Paraglaciecola sp. L3A3: one gene and its partner. The protein of the gene in region 2 interacts with the protein of the main gene of each other region in a pairwise test. Links are inferred from orthologs where the notes say so. Each region holds a gene or a part of one and is shown on either strand. Other genes may lie near its edges.

The links. Proteins that work in one complex are often made in the same cells at the same time.
Region 1: the proteins of GQR87_RS16120 (region 2) and def interact in binary tests that used the Escherichia coli proteins (3 or more experiments, as listed by UniProt). The link is inferred for Paraglaciecola sp. L3A3 from one-to-one orthologs.

What each region holds. Positions count from the first base shown.
Region 1 is NZ_CP047023.1:22,313-27,013, forward strand. What follows is about bases 800-3,693. They hold def (peptide deformylase), read right to left. Parts: upstream 2,555-3,693; coding sequence 2,045-2,554; downstream 800-2,044. Other genes in these bases: rsmB (16S rRNA (cytosine(967)-C(5))-methyltransferase RsmB), read right to left, coding at 800-1,067; fmt (methionyl-tRNA formyltransferase), read right to left, coding at 1,093-2,037; GQR87_RS00095 (LysM peptidoglycan-binding domain-containing protein), read left to right, coding at 2,770-3,693. Also shown: more of rsmB, read right to left, coding at 1-799; more of GQR87_RS00095, read left to right, coding at 3,694-3,846; DNA-processing protein DprA, read left to right, coding at 3,861-4,701. UniProt on the Escherichia coli protein: Removes the formyl group from the N-terminal Met of newly synthesized proteins. Requires at least a dipeptide for an efficient rate of reaction. N-terminal L-methionine is a prerequisite for activity but the enzyme has broad specificity at other positions.
Region 2 is NZ_CP047023.1:3,881,226-3,885,982, forward strand. The notes cover bases 1,084-4,033. They hold GQR87_RS16120 (aspartate-semialdehyde dehydrogenase), read right to left. Parts: upstream 3,092-4,033; coding sequence 2,075-3,091; downstream 1,084-2,074. Other genes in these bases: GQR87_RS16115 (flagellar assembly protein T N-terminal domain-containing protein), read right to left, coding at 1,084-1,424; GQR87_RS16125 (4-phosphoerythronate dehydrogenase), read right to left, coding at 3,156-4,033. In the rest of the region: GQR87_RS16110 (CsgG/HfaB family protein), read right to left, coding at 1-350; more of GQR87_RS16115, read right to left, coding at 360-1,083; more of GQR87_RS16125, read right to left, coding at 4,034-4,277; GQR87_RS16130 (DUF2970 domain-containing protein), read right to left, coding at 4,419-4,616.

The sequences.
Region 1 (4,701 bases), 3.9 Mb from region 2 along the record:
TCAACCAATACTTCTATATCTTTTGCTTTACGTAACCATTTTATGTCTGGGTGGCGTCTTATAATACCTGTAGCAGAGCAGGGGGCATCTAGTAATATTCGCTCGTATTGTTTGTTGTCCCACCAACTATTAGGTTGGCTAGCGTCACCGACTATGATTGTCGCTTTGTGTCCTAAGCGGTCGAAGTTTTCTTGGATCCTTTGTGCTCGATAGGCATCCACTTCTAGTGCAGTAATACTTTTGACGTTTGGCTGTAGCTCTATCATGTGACAAGTTTTGCCGCCGGGAGCAGCGCAACAATCTAAAATATTCTCATCAGCTTGAGGATTTAAATATTCTGCCGCTAATTGGGCTGCACCATCTTGTACTGCAAACCAGCCTAAAGCAAAACCAGGCAGTGTAGTCACGTCACAACCTTTAGCTAAAATTAGTCCGCTTATATGATTTTCTGAAGTTTGAAATTCAATATTTTCTGCAGATAAGGCTTGTTTAAATTCAGCAATAGTTATTTTCTGGGTGTTAACTCTCAACCAGATAGGCGCTTTAATCTGCATATTATCAACCAGTTGAGCAAGTTGTGTTGGGTATGCATTCTCTAATTTTTTGTATAACCACTTGGGTAACCCCGAGGCTATTTGTTCATTAGGAGCTGCTTGGTTTGCCATGTCTTCACGAATAAAAGTACGCAGAATGGCATTAACTAAGCCCTTCATTGCTAATGTGTTTAATGACTGGCAGGCCGCTACAGTTTCAGAAACAGCGGCATGTTGGCTGACACGACTAAAAGCGAGCTGATAAAAACCTAACATAATCAGATGTTCGGTTATTTTAAAACGGTTTTTTAATGGTTTATCTAGCAGTTGCCTTAACCAAAACTGCAAAATCGGTAGGTGGCGTAACACCCCGTAGACCATCTCTTGCAACCAAGCTTTGTCTTGATCTTTTAACTGAGCCTGAGCGAGAGGTAAACATTCTCTAGCTGATTGACCTTCTTCAAGAATTTGAAATAAGACTTTGGCTGCATCAGCGCGTAAATTGGCAACTTGACGACCTTTATGGTTTTTCATAGCTGACTGCTTAGATTAAAAATATTCATCGTAAAATTTCACCTTGAGCAAACCAATCTGCGCGGCCATTTAAAACATCAGCAACGGCTATAGGTTTTTTCCCCGGTAGTTGTAATGTTTTTAGTAATAATTGATTCGTTCCAGTCGCAACTAAGATGCCAGCCTTATCAGCCTTGATAACTTGCCCGCATGGAATATTTTCTTGACTTTTTTCAACAACTTCAGCTGAATATACTTTTACATTAGTATCTTGAACGTTAAAAAAAGCGACCGGCCAAGGGTTAAAAGAACGAATGTTCCTTTCAATTTGATAGGCATCTAATTGCCAATCTATTTTCGCTTCTTCTTTAGATAATTTATGGGCATAAGAGGCTAACGTTTCATCTTGTACCTCAGCTTGTAGCTGAGGTAACTGTTCTATGGTATCTATTAAAGCTTGTGGGCCTATTACAGATAATTTTTGATATAAGGTAGCACTGGTATCGTCAGGTTCAATTGGCAAGGCATGTTTTAACAACATAGCACCTGTATCTAGTCCTTGATCCATTTGCATTATGGTTACACCCGTCTCTTTATCGCCAGCCCAAATAGAGCGTTGAATAGGAGCCGCTCCACGCCATTTAGGTAATAAAGAACCATGCACATTTAGACAACCCAACTTAGGTGTTTCAAGCACTGCTTTGGGTAATATAAGCCCATATGCAACGACTATCATTATGTCAGCTTGTAATGCCGCTAGTTCTTGCAGAGCTTCTGGCGTTTTTAATGATTCAGGTTGATAAACCGCAATCTCGTGTTCGACAGCCAATTGTTTCACTGCACTGGCTTGCAGTTTTTTTCCACGGCCAGCAGGGCGGTCTGGTTGGCTGTATACTGCAACTACTTCATGTTCAGAATCAATTAACGCTTGTAAATGCAAAGCTGCAAATTCAGGCGTGCCTGCAAAAATGACTTTTAACCGTGTGCTCAATTTAAAATTACCCTTTGGCCGCTAACTTAGCTTCTTTCTCAAGTTTCTTTTTGATCCGTTGGCGTTTTAATGGTGATAGATAATCAACAAATAACTTACCTTTTAAATGATCGAGTTCATGTTGAATACAAATGGCCAATAAGCCTTCTGCATCCATAGTAAAACTTTCACCCTTCTTATCGAGTGCAGTAACAGTGATTTTTTCAGCTCGTTCAACCTGAGCAAAGTTATTTGGCACTGACAGACAACCTTCTTCACTTATGGTTTTACCATCCATATGGGTGATTTCTGGGTTAATAAATACCAGCGAATTATCTTGTTCTTCCGATACATCCATCACCACAACTTGTTTATGAACATTGATTTGGGTGGCGGCTAGTCCTATGCCATTTTCTTCACGCATAGTTTCGAACATATCGTTCACTAAGGTCGTTATTGCACTATCTATTTTGTCTACTTTTTTTGCGACTGTGCGTAATCTCTCATCAGGAAAACGCAAAACATCTAATATTGCCATTCTATTATTCAACTATAATGAGCCACATAAATAGTGACTCTGAAACCGATTAAACCAATAGCGACATTAGGTAACTAAGTATCCATTTGTATTGGTCTGTGTATTATTTGCTATACGATCAAATAGATTAAGCTATTTAAACCATTTCAGCATGGGCTATTCTAGCTTAAATGGATCGAAAACATAACAGTGACTGCATCAAGGTGTATTAAACAATGATGATTAAAAGATTAGTTAAGCTACTCGCAATTGCGTTTTTATTGCCGCTTGTTTCATTTGCCGACGTATTAAACATAAAAGATTCAGCTCCTCAAGTCTACGTAGTAAAAAAGGGAGACACCTTATGGGACATTTCAAATATGTATTTGTCAAAACCCTGGTTGTGGCCTGAGTTATGGAGAACTAATGTACATATATCAAATCCTCATCTAATTTACCCAGGAGATGAGTTGCGTTTAACCAAGAATAATCAGGGGGATATAGTCCTTGATTTGGTTCGAGATGAAGCTAAAGTACGAATGAAACTGTCTCCTGAAGGGCAAAAAAAAATTAAACAAGCGCAGGCTATTCCTGCTTTACCTTGGTCAGTTATTAGCCCTTACATCACAAATGAAATGATAATGTCTGCAGATTCATATGAAAAAAATCCTTATGTGTTGGGTAATCACGAAGGGGCTGTGCGTTATGAAACAGATAATTTAGTTTTAGGTAAATCAATAGACAAACCTAAAGGTGATTACCAGATTATTAGAGCGCAAAATGAGTTATACGACATGCAAGGTAAGCTGATTGGTTTGCAGGTTAGACATCTAGCTAAAGCTCAGCCAATCAAAAGTGAGCTAAAGAAAGAAAACTTACTTAAAATCAACCAAGCAGTTCTAGAAATTAAGCGTGGCGACAGGATCATTCCTTATAAAAACTTAAACATAGGTGATATTACTCTTCAAGCTGCGGAACAACAAAATGGTTATATTATTGGTGATTTAGAACAACATAACCTATTAGGTAAATACAATGTTGTGATATTAGACATTGGCAGTGACCACCTAGACGCGGGCACGGTTATGGGAATATATAGCCAAGGTCCTAATATTATTGACGGTTATACGCCTAAATACGCCGGCGAAAGTAATGCCATTCGTAGTGCCTTTAATCGTGGTGACGAAATTGAACAACCAGCAATTAAAGTAGGCGAGGTGTTGGTGTTCAAAACATTTGAGAATGCCAGTTATGCACTTATTACTGAGTCAGCTAAAGTTATTAAAAGAGGAATGATAGTCGCTAAACCATGAGCTAAGGAGAAAATGTGCAACAGGATGTTGAATTTATTGAGGCTTACCAAGAATCTGATGCTTTATTAGATTGGCTTAAACTGACACAGATACCCAAATTTTCTGTTGCCAGTTTACTTAAGTTGCAAAAAAAACATGGGCTGACACTTAGTCAATTATTGTTATTACCGGCTAAACAGCTAGAACAATTAGGCTTCAATAGCCAACAAGTGGAAATAATCTGTCGTCCTGACCAAAACCGCATAAATACAAGCCTGCAGTGGCTAAAGGCTGCAGCGAATCGTTTTATTTTATATTTCGAGCATACTGATTATCCGCAATTACTCAAACAAATCTCTAGTCCACCTGCTGTGCTATATGGTTACGGCAACTATAAACATTTAAGTCGTCACCAGTTGGGTATGGTTGGTAGCAGAAACCCAAGTACCCAAGGAAAAGAAAATGCTCAGCGATTTGCTCATCAACTTAGCGAGCAAGGCTGGACAGTAACCAGTGGTTTAGCCTTAGGCATAGATGGTTTTTCGCACCAAGGGGCATTATTAGGTAAACATATTACAGTTGCTATTTTAGGTACCGCTATTGATAAAATGTATCCTAAGCGCCATATAAAGTTAGCTGAAACAATTTTAGCATCCGATGGTGTGATTATTTCTGAGTTTTCACCGGGTGTGCCCAGTAAACCTGAAAACTTTCCTCGAAGAAATAGAATCATTAGTGGTTTGGCTGTTGGTACTCTTATTGTTGAAGCCGCGATTAAGAGTGGATCGTTAATTACCGCTAAATATGCTTTAGAGCAAAATAGAGAAGTTTTTGCTGTGCCTGGCAATATTCATAACCCTATGGCAACTGGCTGTA
Region 2 (4,757 bases):
AAGTCCGTAGCTTGGACCATACTATTATTTTTAATGCCCACTTTTTCAAGATCTTTAATTAAAGATTCAGCCTCGTCCAGCTTAGCTTTAGTCGCGTCTCCTGTTAGTAATTGGTTAACTTTTTTTAGGTTCACTTGTATATATCGTGCTTTTACATCGGCTAATTTGGCCACATATTTTTCATTATCTGGATCTTGGCCAACAGCTTGTTTCAGATAAGCAATCGCCTCATCGAATTGATTGACACTCGCTAATTGAATTGCTGTATCAAACTCCTTCGTTCCTGACGTTGTAGAACCACAGCCACTAAGAGCAATTAAGATAGCTGAAGTGATAAGAGCTTTTTTCATTGGGTTTTCCTAATTCTTTGCACTAATTGAAATTTCTGAACCTTTAAAAACACTAACTTCGAAGGGTACATTGCCATCACCACTGAGCTGTTTTAATTGCTCATATAGTTGTTCTGGCCACCCTTGATATTGCGCAAAAAAACTAGTTTTAGACGCTTCTTTATTTTGAATTTTTAAGCCATTAAGTCCTACTACTAAGTTTTTTAGTGATGATTCCATAGCTTGCAATTGATCAGTATTATTTGCTAACAAATGAATCATGACTGTTTGTGAAGTGTCATTTAACCACACCACTTTAGTATCTAGATTGATTCGTTGGGCCACTCTATAGGATAGATCGACAGCCATTTTTCGAAATGCGCTCAAACTATTAGAACCCGCTGATTTAGCAGACTCAGCCGAACTAGAAAGAGCAATTCCCGTTTGTGCATTGAGTAATTGACTAGAAATAGAAAGCTGATTAGAACTCAGTTCCATTCCTTGAAATTGGCTTTTTGCAACGATAGCAGAAATGTTAGAACGAATAATAAATGTAGGTGAAACAGAAGAGTTAATAGCAGTATCGATAACAGTAAAACCAATTTTTTGCAGGTTTTTTGTTAACTCAGTGACAAAAAAAGAGTAACTTGTTAGAGCATGCTCCCCCTGATTACTGGCCAGAGCAATTGCAATAGAAGGTTGTTTATACCATTTATATTTTTTAAGTTGTTGATTAACGCTAGTTGTCGCTTTTTGCTCATCAATAAACGCTTTAATATTAACTTGATAAGTATCTTCATCTATTTTTTTTTCGTTAATAATTGTATAGCGATCGAGCTGACCTTTGGCTGTGGAGTATATTTTCTCTGAGGCAAGCATGAAGTTATTAGTTTCTGTTCTGGCACTAATATAACTACCCAATAGTTGTTCTACAGCGATCCGTTTAGCGTCTTCTATAGCATTTTTACGGGCATCAGCAACATTATTATCTATGATGGCGCCAAGACCTTTAACCTCAATATCACGAGCAGCAACTGAGAAACTAATATTGATAACACAGACAAATAAAAATACTAATTTGAAACTATTCAACATTCTAATCCCTTAATCCATTTGCATTTTTTGATAATGTACATACATTCATCAAGGCAAGATTTAGAGATTATCAGCTGTTATTAAAAAGATACACTTTTTTACAAATTAATTAGCTAAAACACGACTAAAAAGCTATCTCAGCTTCAAAAACACCTCCCAACGCCCCATTATAGAGCAGCGCACCATAAAGTGTACCAATAAACATACACCCTAAATTCATTAACAATTTGTCACAAATTCTCTAGCTATTTTTCATTTCAGATATAATACCAACTCCAACAAATAATTAATCGCTCAGCTAGAATATTATACCAATCCATATTGATAAGTGATCTCTCAGAATGCATCCAGCGGTTTTTGAACAAGGCGTCGGTTTGCAGGAATGGTTGTTCCCTTTCAAATACCGAGAACGCAGGGCAAAAGCCGCTGGGGCATTCCTTTCAGGCGAGTTTTAAATGAGCTTACTCTGTGTTGCTCGAACTCAAAAGAGCACCACTATTCCTTCATTCAAGCGCCTTAATTAAGCTCATTTAAATTCTCGCTGAGTGCACACTTATCAATGCGGATTGGTATTATTAATAGGCACATAAAAAAACCGGAAATCAAAGATTTCCGGTTTAAGATACTAATGTTTTAAGAACAACTAATCGTTACATATAATCGCGTATAAGTACTTCAGCTATCTGTACACTATTTAGTGCTGCACCTTTACGTACGTTGTCAGAAACAACCCACATATTAATACCATTTGGGTGAGAAATATCATTTCTAACACGACCCACAAATACAGCGTCTTTACCGCTAGCATCACCCACTTGGGTGGGGAATTCTTCTCTATTTGCTCTAAGCTCGATACCAGGGGCATCAGCTAACAGGGCTTTAACCGCTTCAGCATCGATAGGTGAACGCGTTTCCAAATGAATCGCTTCACCGTGACCAAAAAATACTGGAACACGCACAGCGGTAGCATTAACTAAAATGCTTTCATCACCTAGTATTTTCTTAGTTTCCCACACCATTTTCATTTCTTCTTTGGTGTAGTCATTGTCAGTAAATACATCAATTTGTGGGATAACATTAAAAGCGATTTGGCGACTAAAAGCGTCGACTTTCACTTCTTTGCCACTTAATAACGCTGCTGTTTGATTGGCTAATTCATCCATTGCAGTTTTACCTGCTCCAGATACACCTTGGTAAGTTGATACGTTAATACGATCAATACCAACAGCATCTTGAATGGGTTTCAAGGCAACCATCATCTGAATAGTTGAGCAATTAGGATTAGCAATAATATTACGATTACGGAAATCGGCTAATGCTTCAGGATTAACTTCTGGCACAACTAAAGGGATATCAGGTTCGTAGCGATAATGTGAGGTATTATCAATAACCACACAACCCGCTTCTGCCGCCATAGGGGCAAATTTAGCAGAAACATCACCACCGGCAGAAAAGAAACCAATTTGAACCTGACTCCAATCAAACTCATCAGCATTCAAAACTGTAATTTCCTTTCCCTTGAAGGTCACCTTACCACCGGCAGAACGTGCACTCGCTAATGGATAAAGTTTATTGACCGGAAATCCTCTCTCTTCAAGAATTTCGATCATATGTTGTCCTACTAATCCAGTAGCACCCAACACAGCGACATCAAAGGCCCGAGACATGTTTACATTACTCCTAAAAAATTAAATTATATGGTTTTTTACTACTATTTTTATTCTCTAGGGTTTACCCCAAGAATCCTAGGCCGTAGATTGCCTTCGAATGAGGAAAATTTCCAGCATTAACCTTAATTGCTGAAAACTCTCTTCTTATAGGATAGTGTTTTCGGATATATCTAAATTGTTCTCCACTATCCACTAACTGCCGAAATTGGCTATCATCTTGTTCAATATTATAGACATTGAGTACTAAATCTCGAATAACATGCCAATATTCATCTTTATTGTTTATTGCTATTTCACTAGGTTCAGCCACAGGTAAATAGTCACTTAACTTTTTATTAGGCTGAATATTCAATTGTTGGCATAAGGCTAGGTAAAGCATTTCTGTGCCTCTGGCTTTACCTTCAATAGTATGACCCGCTATATGTGCAGTGGCTAAGGCCACATGGTCGATAAGTTGTAAATTAATATTGGGTTCACTTTCCCACACATCTAAAACCAAATTTAATTTATGACCGGCTGCAAATAACTCCACCGCCCCTTGATTATCTAACACTTCGCCGCGACAGGCATTAATCAACACTTGGTTTTCTGTTAGTTGAGATAAACGGTTTTTATCGAACATATTTTCAGTTCTGTACCGCCCTTCTTTAATCCAAGGCACATGTACGCTGATCACGTCACATTGCATAATATCTTGCATAGCAACAAAATCTCTTGGATCACCAGTATCTTGTAAAGGTGGATCACATAGTTTGTACTGAATGCCCAAGGCCGACAAATGTTTAGCTAAAGCGGTACCTACATGGCCAGCACCAATAATACCGATAGTTTTTTCAGCCACTTGCCAATCTAGCTTGTTAGCCATAACAAACAAAGTACTCAACACATACTCAGCTACAGCCACGGCATTACAGCCACCGGCAGATACAAAAGGAATATTACGTGTTTGCAGATAAGCTTGGTCCACATGATCTGTGCCAGCAGTAGCCGTACCTACAAATTTGAGCTTATCAGTAGAATGTAATAATTCATGATTCACTTTAGTCGTTGAACGCACTAACAAAACATCAGCATCGGCAATCATTTCGGGATTAATAGTTTTGTGTGAAAAGACAATGCTTTCACCCAAATCAGAGAAAAACTCAGCCGCATAAGGCATACTGTCTTCGTAATATATTTTCATATTGATTGGAAAAGTAGAAAAATTATGGGCGGCATTATGCCACAGCAGCTGTATATGGGAAGACTACGGATTATTTAATAATTGGCTTGAAAAGAAAGTAGACACAAATAATATGTGATTAAAAAAAGAGAAGGTTAAAAACTACACACTTAGATTAACCAACAATAATAATATACCAATCAAACCTAAAACAAATAACACTCCAACAATTGCAAAAGGTACTATAGTCGGTTGCTCAAAATCATTTTTATAATTTTCGCTACTTTGCACACCTAGGACACTTGCCGCAACACTTTTAAATACTTGCCACCATGACGCTTTTTTTGGGGAGCTTTGCATAAAGTTTACTCGTTATAAAGACATAAAGTCATCATATCGCTATATTCGTTTAAAATATACCCAGAACTTAAAGCTGCCATTTGTATATTGAAATAAATATCTGTAACAGCGAAACGTCCAAAGGTAATTGAAGCCTTATAA